DNA from 2 places in the Mycobacterium sp. NPDC003323 genome. Region 2 is predicted to be linked to the other one. Evidence: riboswitches for the same ligand, from Rfam matches in the RefSeq annotation. Region 2 holds a riboswitch; the other holds the start of a gene.
The links. Region 2 has a riboswitch for S-adenosylmethionine ahead of ACWDUN_RS25305 (bifunctional o-acetylhomoserine/o-acetylserine sulfhydrylase). Riboswitches for the same ligand answer to the same signal wherever they lie in the genome.

Region 1 (14,732 bases), on a different contig from region 2:
GCGGATCGATCCAGGTCTCCCCCGACCACCGATAGGCCGTCAGGGCCCCGCCGACGACCGCGCTGAAATCGACGCACGCGGCGTAGTCGGTCCAGTCGCGCAGGTGCGTCGGCTCACCCTTGCGCCAGTAGTGACCGTAGAAGACCGGCACCTGCCCGTCGTACACGTACTCCTGCGCCACATCGATGGCCGGCAACCCCGGATACGGCGCGCCGTCGGCGGTCGTGAAGTCACCGCCGATCTCGGCCACATCGGCCAGCGTCGTCGCCGCCGAGTTCCACCAGCGCAGCCGCGCCGCGTCGCGGCGGTGCCCGTCCTTGTCGACGTAGGGCTGCGCCCCGTGGTCGATCAGGCTGATCTCCGGACCCTTCAGCAGCGACTCCACGGCGTCGTACATCGGGTCGCCCTTGGTGGACGCTTGGATCAGCTGCTCGTCGCTCAGGATCCGGTCCGTGCCGAGCACCGCCATCGACTCCTCGTGCCAGCAGGCGTGCACCACCCGGATCTCGCCCAGGTCCAGCCACAGCGGCAGGGTCCGGAACCACGCCAGGTATTCGGCGCGCTGCGTCCCGGTCACCTGCGCCAGGAACGCGGCGTGCTGCGCGGTGTTCTTCGCCGACCGTTCCCGCAGATATCGTCTGGAGCCCGCCGGCCACTCGAAGTCATACGCCAGCGCGTTGAATTCGTGGTTGCCCAACACCATTCGGGCGCTGCCGGCGTCGACCATCGCCTTGACCGTCTGCAGCACCCGCAGCTGCTGGGGGCCGCGGTCGATGAGGTCGCCGACGAAGATCGCCTCGCGACGCGGGTGCCGGTGCGCGCCGTCACGCATCCGATAACCCATGTGCACCAGCAGCGCGTCGAGGTCATCGGCACAGCCGTGCACATCGCCGATCACGTCGTAACCGGGTTGGTCGAGCGTCATGATGGGTGCTCCCTTCCGCCGCCTCGGTGAAGGCAGCGCTTGCTTTGGATTGTCGACCCGTGGCCTCGCGCCGGCGATCCGGCGGGCAGGTCTGAAATCTGACTTCAGGATATCGCGCGCCTCCGACATGTCGGTGCGCCGACGTATCCTGGGTTCAGCTCACGAGCGGACGGCTGTTCGGGTACCTGGCCCGCCGTCCCGGCAACCGCGCGCCACCGCACGGTGCCCCAGGGGAAGAGCCGGCACGACAGTGCAAGCGGTGGGCGCCCGAACGCGGCGCCGCCAGGAATGGCGAACGATGACCGAACAACCCTTGACCCCGGCGGACGCGGCCCTGCGCGCACGCATCACCGAACTGTCGGTGCACATTCCGTGCGGCACGCTGCGCGGACCGGTGTATCGCCGGTGGCAGTCCTGCCGTCACGAGGACCGCCCCTCGAAGTGGGAGGGCCACGACGTGTCCCGCGAGCACGACCTGTGCATCGTCTGCTTCCGCGGCACCGCCGGCGGCTCGTCGCGCTGGTCATGGCTGGCGTGCGAACACTGCCGGGCGGTCAACACCGCCCACGGGCGGCCGCTGCCGCTGGGCCGGCACAGCATCATGAACGGCATCGTCGAGATTCACCGGCTCGTCGAGTTCGCCGGCGGCGACTGGCGCCTCAACGGTTGGCGTGAGCACGAATACCGGCTCATGGCATTGCGTTTCGAGCCCGACGCCGATGTGCCGCTGCGGGAGTGGCAGCAGGCGTGGCCGCCGAGCCGGCAGGCGTCCGAGGACGCGTTCAGCCGGCTGACCGGGCTATGACCGGCGCCGCACCCGCGCCGGAATCGGCGCGTCGGCGACCATCGTGAACGGCACCGCCAGTGGGAACTCCGTTGCCAGCGAATCGATCTCGACCGTACGGATCACGGCGGCCAGCGCCAGCGTCGCCTCCAGCACCGCGAAGTGATCACCGATGCAGGTGCGTGGCCCACCACCGAAGGGCAGGTACTGCCAGCGGTCCAGCTCGGCCATGTTCGCCGGGCTGAACCGCTCGGGGTCGAACGCCTCGGGATCGGGCCACAACTCGGGGTTGCGGTGCAGGCCGAAGATGCCGACCAGCACCATGTTGCCCGCCTCGACGCGGTACCCGTCGACGGCGATATCGCGTAGCGCGGTTCGGCCCGCCACCGCCACCGGCGGGCACAGCCGCAGCGCCTCGCGCAACACCTGGGTCGTATAGCCGAGTCCGGCAACCGAATCCGGGCCCAGCGGGCCGTCCCCCAGCGCGGCGACCTCGTCGGCGACACGCCGCTGCATCTCGGGTTGGCGCCCCAGCTGCCACAACGCGTAGGCGATCGTCGTCGCCGTCGTGTCATGCCCGGCCACCATGAACGCGATGAGGTCACTGGCGATATCGAAGTCCGACAGGCGTTCACCGGTGTCGGGATCGGTGGCGTCGATGAGTGCGCGCACCAGCGGCGCCTCCCGGTCAGGATCGGCGCGGCAGCCGGCGACGACGTCATCGGCCAGGCCGCGCATCCGGGCCACCGCCGCGCGGGCCCGCCGGCGCGCCGGGGTCGGCAGCCACCGCGGTGCGCGCACCGGGCGCATGCTGCGGTCGGCGATATAGGACAGCGCGATGGTCAGCGGTTCGGCCAGCGACTCGGCTCGGGTGTCCAGATCCATGCCCAGCACGGTGCGGCCGAGTACCCGCATGGTCAGCCAGCGCGCCTCGGCGTCCAGGTCCACCTCGGCCCCGTCACTCCAGCCCTGCGCGATCTCCTCGGCGGTGCGGGCCATGTGGTGACCGAACCCGGCGACGTGGCGTGGGGTGAACACCGGTTGCAGCGTGCGTTTGCGCGACTTCCACGGGGCGTTGGGCAGATCGGCCAGGTTGTCGCCCATGAGGTGGCGCATCTCGTCGTGCAGGGAGGTGCGGTCACAGTGTTCGTTGTTGAGCGCCAGCACATCCCGCGCACCCGAGGGTGACATGACGAAGACGATGGACGGCCCGGAGCCGGCCGGTCCCAGGACCACGCGGGTCACCGGACCTCCGGACTGCAGCAGCGTCACCTGACCGTGGTGATAGTGCCGTGCCGCGGCCAGCCGCGCCCGCAGCGGTAGCGGGTTGGCCGGCGCGACCGGCAGGGTGTCGACATCGGGCGACATCGTGGACTGCGTCATCAAACTCCCCCTATGGATCACCATTCACGCGAGGGGCCGACCGACGAAATCCGGGCGATCCGCGAGGCCCTCCCCCCATGAGCCCCGCGGATCGCGTCCGTGGATCGGTCGTCGCGCACCCCTCGAACGCGGACCGATCGGGCCGCTAGGTCTCCGCCGCGCCGGGCGCGAACTGTCCCTTGCGGATCAGCGATGTCACGGCGGCATCCCACCGCTGCAACTGGGCGGGCGTGCGGAACGGCTCGGGAATATGCCGTTCGATGTGGTTGCGCAGGATCATCGCGCCGACGCGCAGGATCAGCGGATTCAGGGCGCCCCAGTCGAAGTCGAGGTCATCGCGCAGCAGGCCCTGGGCGTCGAAACCCTTGCCCTGCTCGATGCTGATCTGCAGCAGACCGTCGAAGATGACATTGCCGATCTCATCGCCCTGGCTGAGCGCGTGCGCGACGTAATCGGTGACCTCGGGGTACTCGTGGAATAGCTGGGTGAAGCGGCCGCGGATCTCGTCGGACTGTTCCGACGGCGGGTGCGGCAACGGGCTCGCCTCGAGGACCTCGTTGAACACCTGCAGGACGTGTTCGTCGACCGCGGCGATCAGACCGGCCTTGTTACCGAAGTAATGCTGCACCAGCCCGACGCTGACGCCGGCAGCATCGGCGACCGCACGCAGCGGGGTGTTCGTAACACCCTGCTGGGCAAAGGATTTGATCGCCGCATCGACGATGCGCTCCCGGGGCGTGGGTTCGGCCGGGGCGGACTGACGAAGGAACACGCTGCCTGCCACCACCTCGACAATACTGTAAGCCTGCATAACCATACAACTGACCCGCCTTGCCATATTTGCATGCGGTAATGCAATATGCACATATGGTTCACCGCGGGGGCGGCGCTTTGGCCGTATCAAAGGTTTGCTGGCAGACTTCGATCCCACCGACAACGCATGGGCGGTCGCGAGCGTTCGGCTCGTGAATCCTTCGCTACAACAGCAGATTCAAGCCGTTTGCGACGAACTGCACCACGATCCGCTTGACTCCGACGCCTTCGACCGGCTGCGCCGACTCTTCGGCGCCGCGGCCGAGGTCTCCCACGACACCTGGCGACGCCTGGTCCGGATCGCCTGCGATGAGCTCTACGACGACCCGGAGAGCACCGACGCGCGCGACCGGCTGCTCCTGCTGCTGGCAGCCGGCGGCGCGGTGACGGCCTGAGTCAGGGACAGTCCTCGGAGTCGATGCGCACGACACCGAAGTCGATCTCGGTGGTCGCGGTGAAGACCGATCCCGGCGGCGGCGTCGAGCTGCACACCTGCCAATTGCGGTCGCTGAGCTGGGCACGGCCCTGACCGGTCAGGTCGGTCGAGGTGCTGAACCAGACCTCGCCGCCGCTGACCGATTGGATGGCATCTTGGGCACCCTGCAGGTCCATCCCGATGAGGTTCGGCATGGTCCAGGACGACTCGGCCGCTGCCGGCGGGCTCATGGCGATGGCGAACCCGATCAGCGCCGTCGCGAGGGCGAACTTCTTCATGACTTTCTCCTTGGCTCGAAGTAGCCGCACATCGTCGCACCCGGCACCGACAAGTCATTGTGGTTGACTCTGCGTCCACGGCGCGGCCTTCTCGCCTCAGACTCAATCGGTCGCTGCAACACCCTGATGAGCTCGGAGGTGTTGTTCGGTGGGATTTCGTGCGCATGGCAGCAAAGCGGTTCCGGAGTCGGCCCGTGAGGCCTTCCTGGAGGGGTTGAGATCGGGGTTGTCGCAGTCGGCAGCCGCCACGGTGGTTGGGGTGCACCGCTCGACGGGCCAGAAATGGGCCAAGGCGGCGGGTGTCGCTGCCAATCCTGCACATTGTGGGATCCGTTTCCGGGCGGCCACGCGAGAGTTGTTCTGGGAGGCGATGCATTCGGGAGCATCGCTGACTGAGGCCGCCCTGATCGCCGGTGTGTCGGAGAACGCTGCCGTGTCTTGGGTCAAACAAGCTGGTTATGTGCCCAGAACCCCAGCCCCGATCGACAACGCTGCCAGCTGCCCGGCGCGGGCGCGGGCGCGGGCGCCCTTGACCTTTGTCGACCGCTGCCGGCTCGAAGACCTTCTCGCGAACGGCTCGACATCTGCGCAGGCAGCCGTGAAACTGGGCCGCCATGTCGACACGATGAACCGCGAGATCGCGCGGGGCCGCACAAGGTCGGGGTATCGAGCTCGCGTCGGCCAGGACGTGGCCGAGGCGAACCGCCGCCGACCGAAGGTTCGCAAGCTCGAGGTCAACCCTGTGCTGCTGACCGAGGTCGTGACACGCTTGAAAAAGCGCGACAGTCCCGAGCAGATCGCGGGCCGGTTGCGCCTGGATTTCCCCGACGATCCGGAGATGTGGGTGTCGCACGAAACGATCTACCAGGCCCTATACGTGCAGCCACGCGGTGAGCTGGCACGACTGGTTAAGACCGCGCTGCGCACTGGACGGGTTCGACGGAAACCGCAGGGCCGCACTGAGAATGGCACCGGTCAAATCAAAAACATGATCAACATCAGCGACCGCCCCGCCGAGGCTGACGACCGCGAGATCCCCGGTCATTGGGAAGGCGACTGCATCCTGGGTAGCACGGCCTCAGGCTCTGCGATAGGCGCCATGGTCGAACGCACCACCGGATTCGTGGTGTTGCTGCACCTACCTGGGAATCGCACCGCGGCCACCATGGCCGCGGCAATGACGGCCAAGATCCCTGAGATCCCTGAGATCCTGCGCCGGTCGCTGACCTGGGACCAGGGCAAGGAAATGGCATTGCACACCAAGATCACCGAGGCCACCGGCCTGCCAATCTATTTCTGCGATCCGCACAGCCCCTGGCAGCGCGGCACCAACGAGAACACCAACGGCCTGCTGCGTCAGTACTTCCCCAAAGGGACCGATCTATCGTTCTACGGCCCTGGCTGGCTGGACCAGGTCGCCGCGGAACTCAACGCCCGACCCCGCAAACGCCTCGGCTGGCGCACCCCAGCCGAAGAACTCGACCGACTATTGTCAGACCCATCCACATTCGTTGCAGCCACCGCTTGAATCCAAGCGCACTTTCGCGCCACCACCGCAGAGTCAGCGGCGCCGCCGATGCTCCGGCGAATACTCAGACCGCCAGGGCCAACGAATGCCCGCTTGATACCCGAGCAAGTAGACCAGCGCGAATACGCCCAGTGTGGCCACGCCGGCAACCACGAGTTGAACGATCTGACCGCGCGCTATCCGGTACCCCCAGGATGCGTCCTGGTGTCCAATCATCAGCGGAAGCACAACGACAACCAGACCGGACCCTGCCGCATACCATTTGCCATCAGATGACAACAGATACAGGACACCAATTAGCGCGCACGCTACGGCGACAGCTGCAAAGAGCCACCACATCTTCGGTGCGGTCGCTAGTCCTGCGTATGCGTCGAACTCCGCGGGATGGCGTCCCGGATCCCGGTCGGAGTTTCTGAGATTGAAAGCGTACATTCGACCACGGATTCGCAGGTGAGACGTACTCATATACGCCCGTAACACCACCACTCCGGCGAGCGATCCTGCGAACACTAGTCCGCCTCGCCAATCGGGCGGGTACACCATCAAGAAGGCCGCTACCACGGCGACAGCGGCGCCGATCCAGTACAAGCGGCGTTCGGCATCGTCACTTCTCGTGGGCAGCAACGGGAGTGCAAGACCGACCAACACCATCACCGCGAAAACCGGGTTGATCATCGCTAGCGGGTCGCGATCCGATAGCCCTGCTGGCCCGCCCATTCACCGGCGAAGGAGCCAGCTATTCCTCCTGCAAGTGCGCCCACGAAGACACCTACGGGACCACCTGGGGAACCTGCCCAAGCTCCGACCTCAGCTCCGAGCAGTGTCCCTGCCATACCTCCGCCAACTTTGGAACCTACTTCGCCGATTGGGGCTCCGTTACTTACCTCGTAAATGGCTACGGTCGCCTCCAGCACGTTGCCGACCGTTCCAAGCTTGCTAGAAATATTCTTGAGCGACTCGAGGTCCTCGGGCGTGTACTCGATGCCGGGTTTCCAATGGTCGCCCGTCGGCACTACTTGGCGATATTGATCCACCGCTTCAGATCCTCCGGCAGCGACCTTGCTTCCATTCTGCGCCAGCGCCACGAGTTCCTGCGGCACAGAACCATTTGACATCGCATCGACTGTCGCAGCCGCACCTGCCGGCGACATCCCAGCTCGTTGCAATTCTCTGTCTAAACGGTCAAGCACAGCCGCCTGGCCCGCAGCTTCGCTTTGATTAAGCCATTCTGTCGCCTGGTCGGGCTTCATCGCTGCCGTACCCAACAGCCCTTGCTCCAATTTCTGTTGCCAATCGAGTCGGGTCTGTGCGCGCGATCGAGCATCACCTCCCAAGATTGGATCGACGGGCATCGGTCCGGTTGCGTTCGCCACGTGGTAGTCGTCGAGTCGCTGGCTCGCATACCTGAGTGCGTCGATATCCGCTGTCGGGTCGTTGATCGTCGCGTAGTCGCGAAGTCGGCCAGCTGCAGCTTGCTTCTCCGGGGTCCAGGGGCCAGGTGAATTGACTATTTGCTGATCTACTGAACGTTGGCCCGCGTCGTATCTTTCCGCCATTGCGTCAGAAGCTGAGGTCGAGCCCTGGTCGCTCCCTTCTGCACCATCCATCGCACCGGCCGAATATCCTTCGGCCGCCAACTCACTCCGTGACTGTTCAAGCTGCTCAGCGTAACCATCCCGGATGGCTTGCACTTCTCTGAGCGCTACCGTTGTGCGTTCGACGGCCGCTTGCCTCAGGTGCGACACATCTGCAGGTTCGCTATTGGCGGCAGCTGTTCTCAGCGCATGATCGATCTGTCCGTCGATTGCCTTCAAGGCGGCCTCGAGATTGCCGATAGATACGCCGCCGCTGCGCTGAGCTTCTGCCAGAGACGCCGCTATGTTCTGGAGATCGACAGCAACCTTAGCCAGCTTGTCCCGGTTGTAATTCATAGACTCGGTTGCGCGCTGGACTTCGACAGAGTCGTTTATCGGATGGCCCCCACCATCTTGTCGGTCCCACGCCGATTCAAATCGCGCTTTGGCTGCAAGAAACTCGTCTGTGGTTTCCTGCGTGCAACTGCTTGCCAGCCTGAACGCAGTTGCGAGCTCACTGATTTCGCCAGGAGCTCCTGCCTGAATCGAACGGTCCAACAGCCAGGGATCGCCGCCAGCCGAATCGGTGAGATCGCCAACGTCAAGGTGTTGCAGGTGTAGCGACATGCGACGTCAGTCGAGCGTATCGCCAGCCGTGGTCAGCGCCTCAGCGGCCGTTTCGTCCCCTGTCACAAAAGTGGTGGCTGCGACATTCGCCTTCACGGCGAGCGCATCAAGCTCCGTAGAGTGAAGAGTCATTGCTTCGACATGAGATTTCTGCGCCGCGCTGAGGGTTGCTTGAAAACTGTTAGCAGCGTCGAAATCACCGAAGATTCCCGAGCGCGCCTGCGCTTCAGAGAACTGCGAAGCACCCCGCCGCACAATTGAAGCGGCACTATTTGAATAGTCCGCGCCCATTCGCAGCAGGTCCGTGTCAAGAATCATCTCGCTCCCCCGTCCGTCGATTGAATGATACTGGCCACGGTGCGCCAGCTGGTGCACCAAATTGGCTAGCTCAGATCGAAGGCGAAATTCTCGAGCGGCACCAGCGCCGCTGTATCGGATGGGTCCACGACAAAAACCCAGGTCCGTCCGTCGTCAGCGACCCGGGTCGCGTGTCCGTGCCGCCCGTCGATTGCCTTCATATCCGCGGCCGCAGTGTCAGGATCGTCGTAAACGCCTACCAAGACCTCCTCACGCCCGGGCGGAGTGAGGCATAAAGCAACGGGGTCAGCGCCGGGAAGCCATGAGTTCGGCGACGCATCCATCACGGATGGACTGCCACATGCCGCAGTCAGCCACGCGATTCCGTCGAGCGTCTGGAACGGCGGTTCGAGATCCGCGACCTCACTTGTAGTCGACGATGTCGACGCAGTAGTTGCCGGCGTCCCGCTATCGCCGCACGCAGCAAGTGCAATCGCGATACCGATGGCAGCACCAAATCGCATCACCCGAGAGCTTCGCCAAGTAGATGACATGCCGTTCTTCCTACCGCACGTGCGCCAAGACCACGGCATGACGTCACCTCGAATGACCACACCGCAGAATCACCGGGCAGCTACCCGCTCGCCGGGTGCCCACCCGCGCCGGGCGCGGCGTCGACCAGATCATGCGACATCCCGTACCGCGCCCGCTGCTGCGCCATCACCTTGGGGTACCCGGCCAGCGCCCGCCGGGTCCGCCACGACGACACCCCGGGCACCGCGCCGAGCAGGCGGTTCACTCCCCCGACCACCGGGCCGATCACCGTCGGCAGATGCTTGAACACCGTGTCCGGAAGCCCGAGCTGCGAAGCCGCCTGATCGCCGAGGAACGCCCGCGTCAACCCGTTGATCACCGCGACCCCGACCGCGTGGCCACCGACGGGCAGCAGGTCGGCGATCTCGACCGCCAGATAGTCATGGGTCAACGCCCGCACGAAATCCCGGTCGCCGTCATCGGGGTTGCTACCGGTCAGCGCGTACAGCTCCTCGATGCGCACATGATCGGCCTCGCACGCCGGGTTCAACGGAGCCTGAACACCATTTAGCAGCCCGACATAGCGCCAGAAGTGGAAGATGTCGTCGAGTTCGGCGGCGGTGTAGCGCACTCCGAGCTGATGCATGGCCGTCAGCGCGATATTGCCGAACTCGACGATGGTGAACGCCATGAAGCTCTGCGGGATCGGCGCACCCCAGGCCTGTGTGTCCCAGGACCCGCTGTCCCACAGCGATTTCCGCACAAAGGCATGGATCAGCCGCACCCGCAGCGTCGTCGCGAAGCCCGCGCCGGTGCGTCGCAGGCCGCCGGGAGTCAGGATGGTCTCCATCCACGACCCGACCTCCAGCGAGCGCACCGCGGCCTGGCTGGTGTAGCGGTTGGTGATCACCAGCGGCATGCCGGCCACCTGGTTCATCGCCCCCTTGGTCAGCGATGCCGCGCCCAGCACGATGCCGTAGGACGCCATGTGCCGCACCAGATGCCCGGCCGCGCGGTCCATCTTCGCGTGATCCAACCAGGACGGCTCGACATCGACCTCGGCGAAGAATTCACGCAGCGCCGGTGGTGCGTCCGGCACCGCGTCGATGCCCTCGGCCAGTGCCGTGCGGAACATCTGCATGCCCCAACCCTTGGGCAGTTCGGCGAAGGCCGCCACCACCGCATCGGCCGGCGGGTCGGCGATGAACACGCCGTCGACCCAGTCCTGGCCGCGGTCGCCGTAGCGCGCTACGGCGAGGTCCGCATTGGGGACGGCAACGGGCGATTCGCTGGCGATACTCATGCATCCATGCAAACATGAGAATTCCTCACTTACTACTCACCTTTGAACGGACCAAGCGATGCCCACTCAGGCGCGACGGCTCCCCCAGCAGCAGCGGGCCCGCGAGATGCGTCGGCGACTGCTCGACAGCACCCGCACCCTGATCGCCAAACGCGGTATCGGAAACCTGAACACCCAGGCCATCGCCGACACCGCACACGTCAGCATCGGCACTGTCTACAGGTACTTTCCCGACCGCGCCGCGATCCTGGCCGAGCTGGTCGACGAGGCCACCCGCGACATCTCGTTCGAGCTGGTGCGCGGGGTGAGCGCGGCGATGGATCGCGACGTCCCCGACGCCGCGCTGATCGTCGTCGACACCCTGACCACCGCCTACGAGAAGCACGCCCCGATCTTGCAGGCGGCGCTGACCTCCTCATCTTTCGACATCCCCGCCTACCTCAATCACACCGCGATGGACGAGATCGAACGCAGTCTGCTGCCGCTGGGCAGCGCCATCCCGGGGCGGGCGCGGCCGGACCTGGACGCCGAGCAGCTGCAAGATCTGGTGTTCGTCACGATGGGCGTCACCTCGAGTGCGTGCCTGCGCATCGCGCTGCAGCGCCCGCCGGGCTCGGACCGCGACGCGATGGTGGCGTTGACGGCCAAGATGCTGGCGGCGGCCTTGACGCCGGACTGATTGTCGCTCGTTTGTCGCTCAAAGGCGGGCAGCGGCATACCCACTCGAGAGCCCCAGCCCCAAGGAACCCGGCAAAGTCAACGCTGCGGTATCGCGTCGCTGTACGGCGCGGTGCTGCGGTCGTGCAGGGGATGAACCACCATGTACACCAACCCGATTCCGATCACCACCACCGCCGACAGCGCGACGATCCAGTTGTCGTACCAGGCGGCATCCGGGGTCCGCGGCCAGGCCATGTTCACCATCGCCACCACCCCGTAAGCCAGCGCTGCGATATTGACCGGCAGCCCCCACTTGCCCAGCGTGTACTTGCCCGACGGCACCCAGCCCTTGAGCCGCGCCCGCAGCGCGGCCAGCACCACCATCTGGAAGGCGATGTAGATCCCCAGCGCGGCGAAGCTGATGATCTTGGTGATGGCGTCGGTGGAGAACCGCGAGCCGATGACGATCACCGCCGGCACGATGGCCGCCAACACCAACGCATACGGCGGGACGTGGCGGGTCTCGGAGAACTTTCGCAGCAACGACGATCCCATGATCATCCCGTCGCGCCCGTACGAATACGCCAGCCGGCTCGCCGCGGCCTGCAGGCTCATCGCGCAGGACAGGAAGGAGATCAGCACGATCACCAGGATCACCTTCGAGCCGAAGGCCCCGAACGCCTCGGTGAGCACGGTGCTGACCGGATCGGTGTCCTCACCGGCGATCACGGCCGGGATGTCGGCGACCGACAGCACCAACGCCAGGCAGACGAAAGTCGCTGCGGCACCGCCGATGTAGATGGTGCGGCGCATGGCCTTGGGGATCAGCCGGCCCGGATCGGGCACCTCCTCGGCGACGTCACCGCACGCCTCGAACCCGTAGTACTGGTAGATGCCGATCAGCGCGGCGGCCGCAAAGGCGAACATGTAGTTGCCGTCGCCGCCGGTGCCGAAGCTGTCGAACAGCACGCCCAGATTGTGTTCGCGGTGCGCGATCAGCAGCCAGCCGCCGACCACCAGAGCGCCGATGATCTCAGCCGTGAACCCGATGATCGCCGCCTTGGCAAGCACTTTCGTGCCGAGGAAGTTGATGAAGGTGGCCAGCGCGATCAATCCGAGCGAGAACAGGATGACATTGTCGACGGTCGCCTCGATACCGAAGGTGGCGGCCACGAAAGGCCCACCGCCGTAGGTCACCGACGCGATGGTCACCAACAACGCCACCAGGTACACCCAGCCGGTCATCCAGGCGTATCTGCGCCCCCACAACCGGCGCGCCCACGGGTACACCCCACCGGCGACCGGGAACTGGGCGACGATCTCACTGAAGATCAGCGCGACCAGCAGCTGGCCGACGCCGACGATCAGGAAACTCCAGATCATCGGTGGCCCACCGGTGGCCAGCGCGAACGCGAACAACGTGTAGACGCCGACGACCGGCGACAGATAGGTGAAACCGAGGCTGAAGTTGGCCCACGGGCTCATGTCCCGTTTGAACTGCGAGGTGTAGCCGAGCGCGCCGAGGCGGGCATCGTCGTCGTCGAGGTGGTCGGCGGGGCGCGAAGTAGTGGTCACTGGCCTGCTCTCCTCTGGGCAAGAATCCGAGTGAGCGAAAAACTACATTCCTATTGTTTATCCCGTCCCCGAAACGGCAAGATTGCCCCGCAATCCGGTAGATTGCCGTCACCGGAGGATGGGAGGGAGGACGGCACGTGGTCTCGTCGCTGTCCCCGCTCGTGGCCCCCGAAGCCCCGGTGGGCCGCGCCGACGAGATCGTCCAGCGCATCACCGAGGCGATCCATCTGGGACTGCTCGACGACGGTGAACGGCTTCCCGTCGAGGTCGATCTGGCCGCCCAGTTCGGCGTCGCGCCGATGACCGTCCGCGACGCCCTGTCCACGCTGCGCGAGCAGCAACTGGTGGAGACCCGCCGCGGCCGCAGCGGCGGATCGTTCATCAGACGCCCCGCCGGCCCCCCGGTCGAGCAGCTCACCCAACGCCTGACCCAGATGAGCGCCTCCGACCTGCGCGATCTGTTCGACGAACACACCGCCGTCGCGGGGCAGGCCGCCAAACTGGCCGCCGAACGCGCCGCGCCGTATGCCGTGCGACGACTGTTCGCGCTCACCGATCAGCTCGGTGCCGCCGCCACCCTGGGTGACCGAATCCGCGCCGACAGCCGCTTCCACATCCAGGTCGCGGTCGCCTCGCAGTCGGCCCGACTGGCCCGCCGCGAGGCCAACCTGCAGGCCGAGGCCGCCGGCCTCATCTGGCTTCCGATCGGCCCGGACATCGACGTCCACGCCCATGTCGAGCAGCAGCACGCCATCGCCGCGGCCGTGGCCTCCGAGAACGCCACGGAGGCACGCCGATTGGCCGAAGATCACGTGATGACCCAGCTGGCCCGGCTCACCCGCGTCAACCTGGACCTGCAAGGACCGGACTCATGACCGCCCACGAACTGGCCGAACAGGCCTCAGCAACCCTCGAGCCGGTTTACGACTCGCTGCGCCGCGTCGCCGAGGAGGTGCTGCGCAGCCGCCCACCACGGGCCGCGCTCACCGAGGCGCACTTCTCCGGGCTGCACCGCCTGCTGGCCGAACTGATCGGCGACGACCACGGCCTGTGGGGCATGGGTTTCGTGGCGGCGCCGTTCGTCGTCGAGGGTTGTGAGCGCTACATGGCCTGGTGGCAGCGCCACAACGAACGCATCGCCCGGCTGCGCCTGAACTTCGACCCCACCAGCATCGACGTCTACGACTACCTGCAGATGGACTGGTATCAGCTGGCCCAACGCGGCCAGCAACGAGTGGCCTACGGCCCGTACGTCGACTACAGCGGCTCGGACATGTACACCATCACCGCGACTGTCCCGGTGCTCGCCGACGGCGCCTTCCTCGGCGTCGCGGGCGCCGATCTGGTGGTCGGCGATGTCGAACGCCGCCTCATCGAGGTGCTGCGGCACGCCGACGGGGACGCCGTCGTGGTCAACACCGAACGCCGCGTCATCGCCGCCAACACGCCGCGCTGGTATGTCGGCTCCCGGTTGCCCGCGGTCCCGGCGCAGGACGACACCTTCTCCGATGTCGCCGAACTGCCGCTGGGCCTGGGCTGGGCCGTCGCGCTCGCCCGCTGACCGACCGGGTTACGCGTTTTTAACCAAACCCGCATCGCCGATAACAATCTAGTTCTAGAGTCTTTATCACTCGACTCGCCACGCATCCCGGAGGTCTTCCCGATGCCGCCCGTCTCCACCGACCAGGTTCCCCACTTCGATGTCGCCGACCCGACCTTTGCCCTGACCTCGGCGCAGGTCCACGACGCCCGCGAACGCAGCTGGTACGCAACGACTCCCTACGGCATCGCCGTCCTGCGCTACGCCGAGATGAACAAGCTGCTCAAGAGCCGGCAGATGCGCCAGGGCAGCATCATGTGGCCGGCCCACAACGGTGTCACCGAGGGCCCGTTCGCCAGGTGGTGGGCCAGCTGGTTGCTCAACAAGGAGGGTGAGGAACACCGCCGGCTGCGCCGCCTGATGACCCCGGCCTTCACCCAGCAGCTCATCGCCGGTCAGGTGCCCCGATTCCAGG
Region 2 (14,732 bases):
GTCGGGGAACCGGGCGTTGATGCGCTCGGCGAGGTCGCGGGCCAGTTCCAGATGCTGGCGCTGATCCTCACCGACGGGCACCAGATCGGTGTCGTAGAGCAGGATGTCGGCGGCCATCAGCACCGGATAGGTGAACAGGCCGACGGTGGTCGCCTCGGCGCCCTGCTTCTGGGACTTGTCCTTGAACTGCGTCATCCGGGAGGCCTGGCCGAACCCGGCGAAGCAGCCGAGCACCCACGCCAGCTGGGTGTGCGCGGGCACGTGGCTCTGCACGAAGATCGTCGCCTGGGCCGGGTCCACACCGAGGGCCAGATACTGCGCGGCGGTGACCAGGGTGCGCCTGCGCAGCACCGCCGGATCCTGCGGGACGGTGATGGCGTGGAGGTCCACGACGCAGAAGTAGGCGTCGTAGTCGCGCTGCATGCTCACCCACTGGTTGACCGCACCGAGGGCGTTACCGAGATGCAGGGAATCCGATGTGGGCTGCGCGCCGGAGAACACGACGCTCTTGGTGGGGACGCTCATGATGCTTCGATTTTCGCCTACTCGGCTTCGGCGTGGCTCAGCAGGTCGAGCACGCGCAAAAACGAGCGCCGATCGGCGGCACTCAACCGGCCGAGCCAGCGTTCCTCTCCGCGCTGGATCTCGGCCTGGGCGGCGTCTTTGACCTCCCGGCCACGCACGGTGATCGACAGCAGCCGCACCCGCCGGTCCTCGGGATCGGCGTGCCGTTCGATGTGTCCGCGGTCCTGCAGCTCGTCGAGCGTGCGGATGATGCGGGTCTTGTCGGCGCCGATGGCCTCGGCCAGGGCGGCCTGGGTGCGCACCGGCCCCCCGTCCAGCGCACACAGCACGGCGTAGCCCCACATGGTCAGCCCGTGCGCGGTCAACACCGGTACTTCGGCGGCGGCCATGTCGCGAAGCAACGGGGCGAGCATGGCCGCCAGATCGGGACGTCGCGGCACCGGCTCATGCTAAGCGTTGCGCAATAATAAGCCCGCGCCTATCGTATGTACATGCTTATCAATATCGCTGACATCGCACCCCTGCACCACGCGGTTGTCCTGGATTCCATCGCCATCGTGGACGCCGTCGACGCGTCGGACCTCGCGCGGCCCACCCCATGCGCGGACTGGACGCTGGAACAACTGCTGGCACACATGACCGTCCAGCACCGCGGCTTCGCCGCCTCGGTCCGCGGCGCCGGCCGCGATCTGCGACTATGGGATCCCGCCACGGTCAGCGATCCGCGCGACGACTACGCCGCGGCCGCCCATGACGTGCTCGATGCGTTCGGCGCCGAGGGCGTCGCCGACACCATGTGTGCCCTGCCCGAATTCGGCCCGGACGCCGCGGTTCCCGGATCGGTCGCCATGGCGATGCACTTCGTGGACTACCTGGTGCATGGCTGGGATGTCGCGGCCGGCCTGGGCCGCAACTACCGGCCGTCGGACGAAAGCGTCACCGCGGCATTACCGATCGTGCTGGGCATCCCCGACGATGAGACCCGAACGGCACCCGAGGCACCCTTCGGCCCGGCCCACCACGGTTCCGCCGCAACCGATTTCGACCGGATCCTCGCACATCTGGGCCGGCGCCCGGACTGGGCTCAACAGAACTCGACGGTCACCGGTGCGTGATCGGACCACCGCAGCGCATACAACTCGGCACGCTCGACCCGCGCCGACACCGCACGGGCAGCCAGACCCGGACTGGCCAGGTGATAGTCGATGCGCCAGCCCGCGTCGTTGTCGAAAGCCTTGCCGCGCCATGACCACCAGCTGTACGGGCCGGCAACGTCGGGATGCAGTTGGCGCACCACGTCCACCCAGCCGGTCGCCATCAGATCACTGAGCCACTGCCGTTCGGCGGGCAGGAAACCGGATTTCTTGACGTTGTTCTTCCAAGCCTTGATGTCATTCTCGGTGTGCGCGATGTTCCAGTCGCCGCACAGCACGGTGTCGCGGCCCTGCGCCAAGAGCACCGCCATGCGCGCCTGGACGGCGGCCATGAAGCGTTCCTTCTCCAGCTGGCGGTCGGTCTCGGCCTCGCCGGTGGGCAGGTAGACGCTCGCAACCGTGGCGCCCGCGGTGTCGACCTCGATGTAGCGGCCGTGCGCGGCGAACTCGTCGGCGCCCGAACCGATGCGCACCGCGTCGAACGGTGTGCGGGACAACACGGCGACGCCGTTGCGGCCCTTCACATGCGGCTCGGCCGAGGCGAGGTGCCAGCCGTCGGCCAGCGCCGGCGCCAGTGCGTCGGCCAGCTGTTCGTCGTCGGCACGGGTCTCCTGCAGGCAGATGACGTCCGCAGTGCTCTCCTTGAGCCACGGCAGCATCCCGAGGTTCTCCGTCGAGCGCTGCTTGACCGCGGCCCGGATGCCGTTGGCGTTGACGGTGGTGACGATCACGGTCGACGACCCTAGTCCAGCACCCCGACAAGGACCCCTTGCGGTACCGGCGGTACCGCCATACTGTCGGGCGCTATGACCCAACGCGCGCCCATCCATCGCGGATCGGGTGAACCGATACTCATGTTGCACCCGTTCCTGTGCTCCCAGAACGTCTGGCGCACGGTGGCCGATCAACTGGCCGACACCGGCCGCTTCGAGGTGCTTGCGCCCACCATGGTGGGACACAACGGCGGCGCCCGGTCGGGCACCTGGTTCTTGGACACCGCCGCGCTGGTCGACGACGTGGAACGTCGGATGGACCAGATCGGCTGGGAGACAGCCCATGTCGTCGGCAACTCACTGGGCGGCTGGGTAGCGTTCGAACTGGAACGGCGCGGGCGGGCCCGCACCCTGACCGCCATCGCCCCGGCCGGCGGCTGGAGCCAGCATTCCCCCACCAAGTACGAGACCGTGCTCAAGTTCCTGGCCGGCGGCCCGGCTCTGATCGCCGCCCGGCTGATCGGCCCGCGCATCCTGGACCTGCCGTTCGGCACGCGGATCGCCACGCTGCCGGTCAGCGGCCCGGCCGACGGCCCGAGCCGCGCCGACCTGGTCGCCCTCGTCGACGACGCGACACACTGCACGGCCTATATCCAGCTGCTGGTGAAGACGCTGCGGCTGCCCGGCCTGCTGGAGCTGGCCAGCGTCGGTGTGCCCACGCACCTGGTGCTGTGCGAGAAGGACCGGGTGTTCCCGAGCCCGCGCGGCACGAAGTACTTCATCGAGAATTTGCCGACCGACGCGAAGGTGACCCGACTGCCCGGACTCGGTCATATCCCGATGCTGGAGGCGCCCGGGCAGATCACCGAGCTGATCGCCGAGTTCGTCGACCAGCACACCGAGCCGAAGCGCGAGTCACCCCCGGCGGGATAGCGGCCAAGCAGCCGACCCCTACACGAGTTCAGCCTCGACGGGTTGACCCCATCGAGGCTGAACTGACGTAGATCGCGACGAACTAGCTCCGCGCGCACTCCAGCGCGGAGTTGAACGTCTTGGACGGCCGCATCACCGCCGCGGTCTTCTCCGGGTCCGGGTAGTAGTAGCCGCCGATGTCGGCGTGCCCACCCTGCACCTCGTTGAGCTCACCGACGATGGTGTCCTCGTTCTCGGCCAGGGTCTTGGCCAGCGGCGCGAAGTGCTCGGCCAGTTCCTTGTCCTGCGACTGGTCGGCCAGCGCCTGCGCCCAGTACAGCGACAGGTAGAACTGGCTGCCGCGGTTGTCCAGCTCGCCGGCCTTGCGTGACGGGGACTTGTTCTCGTCCAGCAGCCGGCCGACCGCGGTGTCCAACGTCTCGGCCAGCACCTTGGCCTTGGGGTTGTCGGTCTTGTTGCCCAGGTCCTCCAGGCTGGCACCGATGGCCAGGAACTCACCGAGCGAATCCCAGCGCAGGTGGTTCTCCTCGACCAGCTGGCTGACGTGCTTGGGCGCCGAGCCGCCGGCACCGGTCTCGTACAGCCCGCCACCGGCCATCAGCGGCACGATCGAGAGCATCTTGGCGCTGGTACCCAGCTCCAGGATCGGGAACAGGTCGGTCAGGTAGTCGCGCAGGATGTTGCCGGTCGCGGCGATGGTGTCCTGGCCGCGGATGACGCGCTCCAGGGTGTACCGCATGGCCCACACCTGCGGCAGGATCGTGATGTCCAGGCCCTCGGTGTCCTCTTCCTTGAGGTACTCCTTGACCTTCTTGCGCAGCTCGTTCTCGTGCGGGCGTTCGTCGTCGAGCCAGAACACCGTCGTCATCCCGGACAGCCGGGCCCGGTTGACGGCCAGCTTCACCCAGTCGCGGATGGCGGCGTCCTTGACGATCGGCATGCGCCAGATGTCGCCCTCCTCGACGTCCTGCTCCAGCAGCACCTCACCGGTGTCGATGTCGACGATCTGGGCGGTGCCGGGCTCGGCGATCTCGAAGGTCTTGTCGTGGCTGCCGTATTCCTCGGCCTTCTGCGCCATCAGACCGACGTTCGGAACGGTACCCATGGTGGTGGGATCGAACTGGCCGTGGGTCTTACAGAAGTTGATCATCTCCTGGTAGATCCGGGAGAAGGTCGACTCCGGGTTGACGGCCTTGGTGTCCTTGGTGCGGCCGTCGGCGCCGTACATCTTGCCGCCGAGGCGGATCATCGCCGGCATCGAGGCGTCGACGATGACATCGCTGGGCGAGTGGAAGTTCGAGATGCCCTTGGCCGAGTCGACCATGGCGAGTTCGGGCCGGTGCTCGTGACAGGCGTGCAGATCGTTGATGATCTCCTCGCGCTGGCTGGCCGGCAGCGTCTCGATCTTGTCGTACAGGTCGGACAAGCCGTTGTTGACGTTGACGCCGAGTTCCTCGAAGAGCTTGCCGTGCTTGGCGAAGGCGTCCTTGTAGAAGACCTTCACCGCGTGCCCGAACACGATGGGGTGGCTGACCTTCATCATGGTGGCCTTGACGTGCAGCGAGAACATCACGCCGGTCTTGTAGGCGTCCTCGATCTGCTCCTCGTAGAACTCGACGAGCGCCTTGCGGCTCATGTACATGCTGTCGATGACGTCGCCGGCGGTCAACTTGACCTCGGGCTTGAGCACCGTCTCGCCCGAGCCTGTCTGCAGGACCATCTTGACCTTGCAGTCCTTGTCGACGGTCATCGACTTCTCACCGTGGTAGAAGTCGCCGGTCTTCATGGTGGCCACGTGGGTGCGCGAGGCCTGCGACCACTGACCCATGCTGTGCGGATTCTTCCTGGCGTATTCCTTGACCGCCTTGGGCGCGCGGCGATCCGAGTTGCCCTCGCGCAGCACGGGGTTCACCGCGCTGCCCAGCACCTTGCCGTAGCGCTGGCGGATCTCTTTTTCCTCGTCGGTCTTGGGGTCGCCGGGGAAGTCGGGAAGGTCGTAGCCCTTGTTCTTGAGCTCCTTGATCGCGGCCAGCAGCTGCGGTACCGACGCGCTGATGTTGGGCAGCTTGATGATGTTGGCGCTGGGATCCTGGGTCAGCTCACCGAGGTCGGCGAGGTTGTCGGGCACCTTCTGCTCGTCGGTCAGGCGGTCGCTGAACTCGGCCAGGATGCGCGCGGCCACGGAGATGTCACTGGTCTTGACGTCGATGCCGGCGGCATCGGCGAAGGTACGGATCACCGGCAGGAAGGCGTATGTCGCCAACAGCGGCGCCTCGTCGGTCAACGTGTAGATGATGGTCGGCTGCTCGGCGCTCATGTGTACTCCCGGCGTCACTGTCGGACAGATGCAGCGAAAATCGGCTCTGCCGTATGTGATTCGACAGCGACGATTCCGCTCGGCGGACGGCCCGCGACCGCATGGGTGACGACCGGGGGCTGCCCTCACGGGCAACACTACAAGGGCCGACGAACCCGTGACGGGTCAGCTTTCGCTACTGGTCAGTAGGTTTGTCCTGACAGGACGACGGCAACCAGGTGGCACCAGGTCAAGGTGGTGAGTTAGTCTTTGTTTCGGTCATGAGCGCCAGCATCAAGCCCCGGCTTGCTGGCCGGCAACCCTCCAACCGCGGTGGGGTGCTCCGGGTGAAGACCAGGTTGAGTAGCCGTGACGGCTACGCGGCAAGCGCGGGTCCGCTCAAACCGGGCCCCCAGACACAGATGGAGGTTCGTTCTTCATGAGCACGCCAGATCAGGACTGGTCGTTCGAGACCAAACAGATCCACGCCGGTCAGACGCCCGATATCGCGACCAATGCGCGGGCCCTGCCGATCTACCAGACGACGTCGTACACGTTCCGCGACACCGAGCACGCGGCCGCGCTGTTCGGCCTGGCCGAGCCGGGCAACATCTACACCCGCATCATGAATCCGACGACCGACGTCGTCGAGCAGCGCATCGCCGCCCTCGAGGGCGGTGTCGCGGCCCTGTTCCTGTCCTCGGGCCAGGCCGCCGAGACGTTCGCGATCCTCAACCTGGCCGGCGCCGGCGACCACATCGTCTCCAGCCCGCGGCTCTACGGCGGCACCTACAACCTGCTGCACTACACGCTGCCCAAGCTCGGCATCGAGACTACGTTCGTGGACAACCCGGACGATCCCGAGAGCTGGCGCGCGGCGGTCCGGCCGAACACCAAGGCGTTCTTCGCCGAGTCGATCTCCAATCCCCAGATCGACGTGCTCGACATCCCGACCGTCGCCGCGGTGGCCCATGACAACGGCGTCCCGCTGATCGTGGACAACACCATCGCCACGCCGTACCTGATCCAGCCGATCGCGCACGGCGCGGACATCGTCGTGCACTCGGCCACCAAGTATCTGGGCGGGCACGGCTCGGCTATCGCCGGCGTGATCGTCGACAGCGGCCGCTTCGACTGGACCCAGGGCCGCCACCCCGCGTTCACCACCCCGGACCCCAGCTATCACGGTGTGGTGTTCGCCGAACTCGGCCCGCCGGCCTACGCGCTGAAGGCGCGTGTGCAGCTGCTGCGTGATCTGGGCTCGGCGGCCGCGCCGTTCAACGCGTTCCTGATCGCCCAGGGTCTGGAGACCCTGAGCCTGCGCATCGAGCGCCACGTGGCCAACGCACAGCGGGTGGCCGAGTACCTGGAAGGCCGCGACGAGGTCATCTCGGTCAACTACGCGGGCCTGCCGAGCTCGCCCTGGTATGAGATCGGGCGCAAGCTCGCACCCAAGGGCACCGGCGCGGTGCTGGCCTTCGAGCTGGCCGGTGGTATCGAGGCGGGCAAGGCCTTCGTCAACGCGCTCACCCTGCACAGTCACGTCGCCAACATCGGAGACGTGCGCTCGCTGGTGATCCACCCGGCCTCGACCACGCATCAGCAGCTCACCGCTGAGGAACAGCTGACTACCGGTGTCACACCGGGGCTGGTCAGGCTCGCCGTCGGCATCGAGGGCATCGACGACATCCTCGCCGATCTGGATCGGGGTTTCGCCGCTGCGCGTGCCTTTGCGGGTACCGGTCAGAGCGTCGCGTCGGTGTGAGGCGACATGACCATCTTCGACATCGTGCGCGACGTGCCCTCGACGCTGCCCGCTGACGGTGAGCTCGGAGTCGTCGACATCGGCTCCCTGACCCTGGAGAGCGGCGTCGTCCTCGACAACGTGTCCATCGCCTTTCAGCGCTGGGGCGAGCTGTCCGCAGCCCGCGACAACGTCGTCATGGTGCTGCACGCACTGACCGGCGACTCGCACATCACCGGACCCGCCGGACCCGACCACCCGACCCCGGGTTGGTGGGACGGGGTGGCCGGACCCGGCGCGGCCATCGACACCGACCGGTGGTGCGCCATCGCGACCAACGCCCTCGGCGGCTGCCGTGGCTCGACCGGTCCCAGCTCGCCGGCTCCCGACGGAAAGCCCTGGGGCTCACGGTTTCCGGCAATCACCATCCGCGACCAGGTGAACGCCGACCTGGCCGCCCTGGCCGCGCTGGGCATCACCGGTGTGGCCGCGGTGATCGGCGGGTCGATGGGCGGCGCCCGCGCGCTGGAGTGGCTGGTCGGTCACCCCGACACCGTGCGCGCCGGGCTGGTCCTGGCGGTCGGGGCCCGTGCCACCGCCGATCAGATCGGCACCCAGAGCACCCAGGTCGCCGCGATCAAGGCCGACCCGGACTGGCAGGACGGCGACTACTACGGCACCGGACGCGGTCCGGCCGCCGGGCTGGAGATCGCCCGTCGGGTGGCGCACCTGACGTATCGCGGTGAGGCCGAACTGGATTCGCGGTTCGCCAACGAGGCCCAAGGCGACGAGGACCCGACCAACGGCGGCCGCTATGCGGTACAGAGTTATCTGGAGCATCAGGGCGGCAAGCTGGTCTCCCGGTTCGACGCGGGCACCTACGTGGCGCTGACCGACGCGCTGAGCAGCCATGACGTCGGCCGCGGCCGCGGCGGGGTGCAGGCTGCGTTGGCCGGCTGCCCGGTGCCCGTGGTGGTCGGCGGGATCACCTCCGACCGGCTCTACCCGCTGCGCCAACAGCAGGAACTGGCTGAGCTACTGCCGGGTTGCGACGGCCTGTCGGTCGTCGATTCGATCTACGGGCACGACGGTTTCCTGGTCGAGACCGACGCCGTCGCGCCGCTGATCCGCCGGACACTGCAGATCGCGGCCCGGTGAGCCGCCCTGATCCGAGGTCGTTGTCCTTCGGTGAGGAGGCCGCCGCCTACGAACGCGGGCGGCCCTCCTATCCGCCGGAGGCCATCGACTGGCTGCTGCCCGACGGCGCCAACAAGGTCCTCGACCTCGGCGCCGGCACCGGCAAGTTGACGGTTCGCCTGGTCGAACGCGGCCTCGATGTCGTTGCGGTGGACCCGATCCCGGAGATGCTCGACGTGCTGTCCTCCTCGCTGCCCGACACTCCCGCGCTGCTGGGAACCGCAGAAGAGATTCCGCTGCCCGACGACAGCGTCGACTGTGTGTTGGTCGCTCAAGCCTGGCACTGGTTCGACCCGCAGCGGGCGGCCGCGGAGATCGCTCGGGTGCTGCGCCCCGGCGGGCGACTCGGCCTGGTGTGGAACACCCGCGACGAACGCATGGGCTGGGTCAAGGATCTGGGCGCCATCATCGGGCATGAGCACGATCCGCTGAACCACGAGGTGACACTCGCCGATCCGTTCGGTCCGATCGAGCGGACCCAGGTCGAGTGGACCAGTTACCTGACACCGCAGGCACTGATCGATCTGGTGGCCTCGCGCAGCTACTGCATCACCTCACCGGCCGCGGTGCGCACCCGCACGCTGGACCAGGTCCGCGATCTGCTGGCGACGCATCCGGCGCTGGCCAACAGTTCGGGACTGGCGCTGCCGTACGTCACGGTGGGGATCCGCGCCGAGCTGGGCTGAATTGGATACCGAATCTGAAGTAGATGGCGGAAAAGCAGTCAAAATTCCTCATCTACTTCAGATTCGACGTTAGCTGGTCCCCAGCGGGTCGATCGTCCAGGCGATGTAGAGCATCGCCGCGCTGACGCTCGCCGTCGTCGCGAAATCGATTGCCCGCGAACGGACCACCAGCAGACCCGCACGGTCGTCGGGCAGCGCCAGCCGCAGCGCCGCGGCCACCCCGACGGCGATCCCCATCACCAGCGCACCGCGGCGCCAGTAGCCGGTGACCACCAGGCCGAAGGACGCCGCGAAGATCAACGCCACCAACAGGATCGGCCATTGGCCGGCGAAGACCTTGCGGGCGAACTCCTGCAGTGTCATCGCTACGCGCGTTCGGCGCGCTCGACGACGTTGGTCAACAGGAACGCCCGGGTCAGCGGGCCCACCCCACCCGGATTCGGCGACACATGACCGGCGACATCCCAGACGTCGGGGGCCACGTCACCGGTGAGCTTGCCCTCTACCCGGCTCACGCCCACATCGACGACCGCCGCACCGGGTTTGACCATGTCCGCGGTGACCATGAAGGGCACCCCGACCGCGGCCACGATGATGTCGGCCTGCCGGGTCAGCTCGGGCAGGTCACGAGTTCCGGTGTGACACAACGTCACCGTCGCGTTCTCCGAACGGCGGGTCAGCAGCAGCCCCAACGGCCGGCCGACGGTCACACCGCGGCCGATCACCACGACGTGGGCACCGGCGATCGGGACGTCGAAGCGGCGCAGCAGGTGCACGATGCCGCGCGGTGTGCAGGGCAGCGGCGCCTCTTTACCGAGTACCAGCCGGCCCAGGTTGGTCGGGTGCAGGCCGTCGGCGTCCTTGTCCGGATCGATGCGCTCCAGGGCCGCGTTCTCATCCAGATGCTTGGGCAGCGGGAGTTGGACGATGTAACCGGTGCACTCGGGGTTGGCGTTGAGTTCGTCGATGGTGTCGTCCAGGGTGGCCTGGCTGATATCGGCGGGCAGATCGCGACGGATCGAGTTGATGCCGACCTTCGCGCAGTCGGCGTGCTTACCGCGCACATAGGCCTGCGATCCCGGGTCGTCGCCGACCAGGATGGTGCCCAGCCCGGGGGTCCGTCCCGCCGCCGTCAGTTTCGCGACCCGGCCCTTGAGATCGTCGAGGATCTCATCGCGGGTTGCCTTACCGTCCAGAATCGTCGCTGCCACGACAGACATTGTGGCAGGCTCGCCCGGTATGAACACCCAGCCCGAAGTGTTCACCGACGTGTTTGGCGAGGCCAAGCTCGGGCCGGTGACGTTGCGCAACCGCATCATCAAGGCCGCCACCTTCGAAGCCGCCAGCCCGAATGCGCTGGTCACCGATGATCTGATCAAGTACCACCAGCTTCCGGCGGCCGGTGGAGTGGGCATGACCACCGTCGCCTACTGCGCCGTCGCCCCCGGTGGCCGCACCGACGGCTGGCAGATCTGGATGCGCCCGGAGGCGATTCCGGGCCTGCGCAGGCTCACCGACGCGGTGCACGGCGAGGGCGCGGCGATCAGCGCCCAGATCGGCCACGCCGGACCGGTGGCCAATGCCCGCACGAACAAAGCGCCCGCGCTGGCGCCGATCCGGTTCTTCAACCCGCTGTCGATGCGGTTCGCCCGCAAGGCGAGCAAGGACGACATCCGCGAGGTCATCACCGCCCACGCCGATGCCGCCCGGCTGGCCATCGATGCCGGCTTCGACGCCGTCGAGGTGCATCTCGGGCACAACTACCTGGCCAGTTCCTTCCTCTCCCCGCTGCTCAACCGGCGCACCGACGAGTTCGGGGGCTCACTGGAGAACCGGGCGAAGGTGGCTCGCGGCGTGGTGCGGGCGGTGCGCGATGCCGTCGACAACCACGGCGCCCGCCAGATCGCCGTCACCGCCAAACTCACCATGACCGACGGCGTGCGCGGCGGCATCCCGCTCGACGAGTCCCTGCAGACCGCCAAGTGGCTCGAGGAAGACGGCGGCCTGGACGCCATCGAGCTGACCGCGGGCAGTTCCCTGGTCAACCCGATGTACCTGTTCCACGGTGACGCGCCGCTCAAGGAATTCGCCGGCGCCTTCAAACCGCCGATCAGTTGGGGCATGCGGATGACCGGCACGAAGTTCCTGCGCGAGTATCCCTACCGTGAGGCCTATCTGCTGCGGCACGCCCGCGCGTTCCGGGCCGAACTGTCGATGCCGCTGATCCTGCTCGGCGGCATCACCAATCGCGAGACCATGGACAAGGCGATGGCCGAGGGCTTCGACTTCGTCGCGATGGGCCGCGCGCTGCTGGCCGAGCCGGACCTGGTCAATCGGATCAAGGCCGACGCGTCCGTCCGCTCGGCGTGCACGCACTGCAACAAGTGCATGCCGACCATCTACAGCCACACCCACTGCGTGGTGACCGGTGCGCCGGACACGCTGAGCGTCTGACGCTTCGGCACCAGAACGGCAACAAACGCCCTTGCGGCCGGGCACAGCGGGATGCCCAACCGATACAGTTGGTCCCGATGAGCCGCCCCGGAACGCCCGCGTTGACCGTTCGATACGAGGGATCGACCCGCACCTTCTCCGCAGGCAACGACGTCGTCGTCGGCCGCGACCTGCGTGCCGACGTGCGTATCGCCCACCCGCTGATCTCGCGCGCCCACCTGGTGCTGCGCTTCGATCAGGGCCGCTGGATCGCCATCGACAACGGCAGCCTCAACGGCATGTATGTCAACGGCCAGCGCGTTCCGACGCTGGATATCGCCGACGGCCAGCACATCAACATCGGCAATCCGGACGGACCCCAGCTGGCGTTCGAGGTCGGCCGCCATCAGGGCGCGGTGGGTAGCCCCCCGCCGACCGCCGCGGTGCCGATGTCGCGACCCAGCGGCACGTGGCAGACCCAACCGCCGACGCAGCCGCCTCCGCCGCAGGCTCCTCCCCCGCCGCCGCCCCCGAACTGGTCCACCGGCCCGTCGCCGTCGCAGCCGCGCTACCCGTCCGGTCCGCAGCCGCACCACCCCGGCGGCACCCAGCCGTACAACCCGTACCCGACGGGACAGCAGCCCTACTCGACGGGACAGCAGCCCCGGCCGGCGGCGCCCGTGTCGCGTTCACAGCCGACCTACATCCCGCCGTCGGATCCCGCACCGACAGCGATGGGACCCACGGCGGTGGCCCGCCCATCGGAGAACAACCTCGCGACGAGCATGCTGAAGATCCTGCGTCCGGGGAAGGCACCCGACGTGCCGCCCGGCGGGATCAAGATCGGTCGCGCCACCGACAACGACATCGTCATTCCCGATGTGCTGGCCTCGCGGCATCACGCCACGTTGGTGTCCGGCCCCGGCGGTACCGAGCTGCTGGACAACCGCAGCATCAACGGCACGTTCGTCAACGGCCAGCGGGTCGACGACGCGCTGCTGCGCGAGGGCGACGTCGTCACCATCGGCAACGTCGACCTGGTGTTCACCGGCGGCACGCTGGTGCGCGGCTCGGAGACCCAGGCCGCCACCCGCACCGGTGGTCTGGAGGTCCGTGGCCTGACGTGGACCATCGAGAACAACAAGACGCTGCTGAACAACATCTCGATCGACGCGCGGCCGGGCACGCTGACCGCGGTGATCGGCCCCTCCGGCGCCGGTAAGTCGACGTTCGCCAAGCAGGTCGCCGGCCTGACCCACCCGACATCGGGCACGGTGACCTTCGAGGGACACGACATCCACGCCGAATACGCCTCGCTGCGTTCCCGAATCGGCATGGTGCCCCAGGACGACGTGGTGCACGGCCAGCTGACGGTCAAGCAGGCACTGATGTACGCGGCCGAGCTGCGGCTGCCCCCGGATACCACCAAGGAGGACCGCGAGCGCGTCGTCCTGCAGGTCCTCGAAGAGCTCGAGATGACCAAGCACCTGGAGACCCGGGTGGACAAGCTCTCCGGTGGTCAGCGCAAACGCGCGTCGGTGGCCCTGGAGCTGCTGACGGGCCCGTCGCTGCTGATCCTGGACGAGCCGACCTCGGGCCTGGACCCGGCGCTGGACCGCCAGGTGATGACCATGCTGCGCCAGCTGGCCGACGCCGGCCGCGTGGTGCTGGTGGTGACGCACTCGCTGACCTACCTCGACGTGTGCGATCAGGTGTTGCTGCTGGCGCCCGGCGGTAAGACCGCGTTCTACGGCCCGCCGAGCCAGATCGGCCCGGAGCTGGGCACCACCAACTGGGCAGACATCTTCTCCGCTGTCGCCGGTGATCCCGACGAATCCCATCAGCGCTACCTGGCGCGCAGCGGTCCGCCACCGCAGGCGGAGGCCTCGGAAAAACCGGGCGATCTCGGCAAACCCGCGAAAACCAGTGTGCGCAGGCAGTTCTCCACCATCGCGCGACGGCAGATGCGATTGATCGTCTCCGACCGCGGCTACTTCGCCTTCCTGGCGGTGCTGCCGTTCATCATGGGTGTGCTGTCGCTGTCGGTGCCCGGCACCGTCGGCTTCGGCGTGCCCGATCCGATGGGCGACGCCCCCAACGAGCCCGGCCAGATCCTGGTGCTGCTCAATGTCGGTGCCATCTTCATGGGTACCGCGCTGACCGTGCGCGACCTGATCGGAGAGCGTGCGATCTTCCGCCGCGAACAGGCCGTCGGGTTGTCGACGACGGCGTACCTGATGGCCAAGGTGTGCATCTACGCGGTGTTCGCGATCATCCAGTCCTCGATCGTCACCGCGATCGCCATCGCCGGTAAGGGCGCGCCGACCCAGGGTGCGCTGACGTTCCTGAGCCCGACGCTGGAGCTGTTCGTGGTGATGGGTGCGACGACGGTGACCGCCGCGATGGTGGGTCTGGCGCTCTCGGCGTTGGCCAAGTCCAACGAGCAGATCATGCCGCTGCTGGTGGTGGCCGTGATGAGCCAGCTGGTGTTCTCCGGCGGCATGATCCCGGTGACCGACCGTCTGGTGCTGGATCAGCTGTCCTGGTTCACCCCGGCGCGCTGGGGCTTCGCGGCCTCGGCCTCGACGGTGGACTTGATCCACCTGGTGCCCGGGCCACTGACGCCCAAGGATTCGCACTGGGAGCACACCGGGTCGGCCTGGTGGTTCGACATGGGCATGCTGGCGCTGCTGAGCATCGGCTACCTGAGCTTCGTGCGCTGGAAGATCCGGCTCAAGGCGGGCTGAGTTCTTCCGGCCCAGCTGCTCAGCCACTTTCATCCTCTTCCGGGCGCTCCGGTTTCAGGAGTTCTTCGGGGTGGAAGTGGTGGTTGATGGTGTCTTGGCCGGTGTCCATCAACGGTGGTGGGTGCCAGTGCACGCGTCCGGTGGTGGGGTCGATGCGGGTGGTCCAGCCCAGTTCGGCGAGTTGGTTGTCCGGCCCGCAGCCCAGTCCGAGGGTGTCGGCGTCGGTGAGCCCGCCGTTAGCCCAGCTGGGGTCGGCGTGATGGGCCTGGCAGTGGTTGGCACATTTCGTGCAACCGGGCCGGGT

Region 1: another riboswitch for S-adenosylmethionine. It lies ahead of ACWDUN_RS00555 (hypothetical protein); the one in region 2 lies ahead of ACWDUN_RS25305 (bifunctional o-acetylhomoserine/o-acetylserine sulfhydrylase).

The regions. Positions count from the first base shown of each region.
Region 1 covers NZ_JBSFSB010000001.1:129,817-144,548, reverse strand. Annotated here, with positions in the region: gene ACWDUN_RS00560 (metallophosphoesterase) at 1-925, opposite strand, end outside; SAM riboswitch class IV at 1,083-1,190, shown strand; gene ACWDUN_RS00555 (hypothetical protein) at 1,224-1,730, shown strand; gene ACWDUN_RS00550 (cytochrome P450) at 1,725-3,092, opposite strand; gene ACWDUN_RS00545 (TetR/AcrR family transcriptional regulator) at 3,238-3,876, opposite strand; gene ACWDUN_RS00540 (hypothetical protein) at 4,001-4,300, shown strand; gene ACWDUN_RS00535 (hypothetical protein) at 4,302-4,619, opposite strand; gene ACWDUN_RS00530 (IS30 family transposase) at 4,990-6,147, shown strand; gene ACWDUN_RS00525 (putative alpha/beta hydrolase) at 6,825-8,348, opposite strand; gene ACWDUN_RS00520 (DUF2563 family protein) at 8,355-8,666, opposite strand; gene ACWDUN_RS00515 (oxygenase MpaB family protein) at 9,280-10,482, opposite strand; gene ACWDUN_RS00510 (TetR/AcrR family transcriptional regulator) at 10,541-11,161, shown strand; gene ACWDUN_RS00505 (APC family permease) at 11,239-12,717, opposite strand; gene ACWDUN_RS00500 (FadR/GntR family transcriptional regulator) at 12,855-13,592, shown strand; gene ACWDUN_RS00495 (cache domain-containing protein) at 13,589-14,278, shown strand; gene ACWDUN_RS00490 (cytochrome P450) at 14,381-14,732, shown strand, end outside.
Region 2 covers NZ_JBSFSB010000017.1:568-15,299, reverse strand. Annotated here, with positions in the region: gene trpS (tryptophan--tRNA ligase) at 1-525, opposite strand, end outside; gene ACWDUN_RS25330 (MarR family winged helix-turn-helix transcriptional regulator) at 543-938, opposite strand; gene ACWDUN_RS25325 (TIGR03086 family metal-binding protein) at 1,017-1,640, shown strand; gene ACWDUN_RS25320 (exodeoxyribonuclease III) at 1,610-2,410, opposite strand; gene ACWDUN_RS25315 (alpha/beta fold hydrolase) at 2,486-3,325, shown strand; gene ACWDUN_RS25310 (NADP-dependent isocitrate dehydrogenase) at 3,408-5,642, opposite strand; SAM riboswitch class IV at 5,899-6,017, shown strand; gene ACWDUN_RS25305 (bifunctional o-acetylhomoserine/o-acetylserine sulfhydrylase) at 6,061-7,386, shown strand; gene metX (homoserine O-acetyltransferase MetX) at 7,393-8,523, shown strand; gene ACWDUN_RS25295 (methyltransferase domain-containing protein) at 8,520-9,248, shown strand; gene ACWDUN_RS25290 (DUF3017 domain-containing protein) at 9,318-9,611, opposite strand; gene ACWDUN_RS25285 (bifunctional methylenetetrahydrofolate dehydrogenase/methenyltetrahydrofolate cyclohydrolase) at 9,614-10,459, opposite strand; gene ACWDUN_RS25280 (NADH:flavin oxidoreductase) at 10,488-11,702, shown strand; gene ACWDUN_RS25275 (FHA domain-containing protein) at 11,780-14,428, shown strand; partial or broken gene ACWDUN_RS25270 (DUF222 domain-containing protein) at 14,448-14,732, opposite strand, start outside.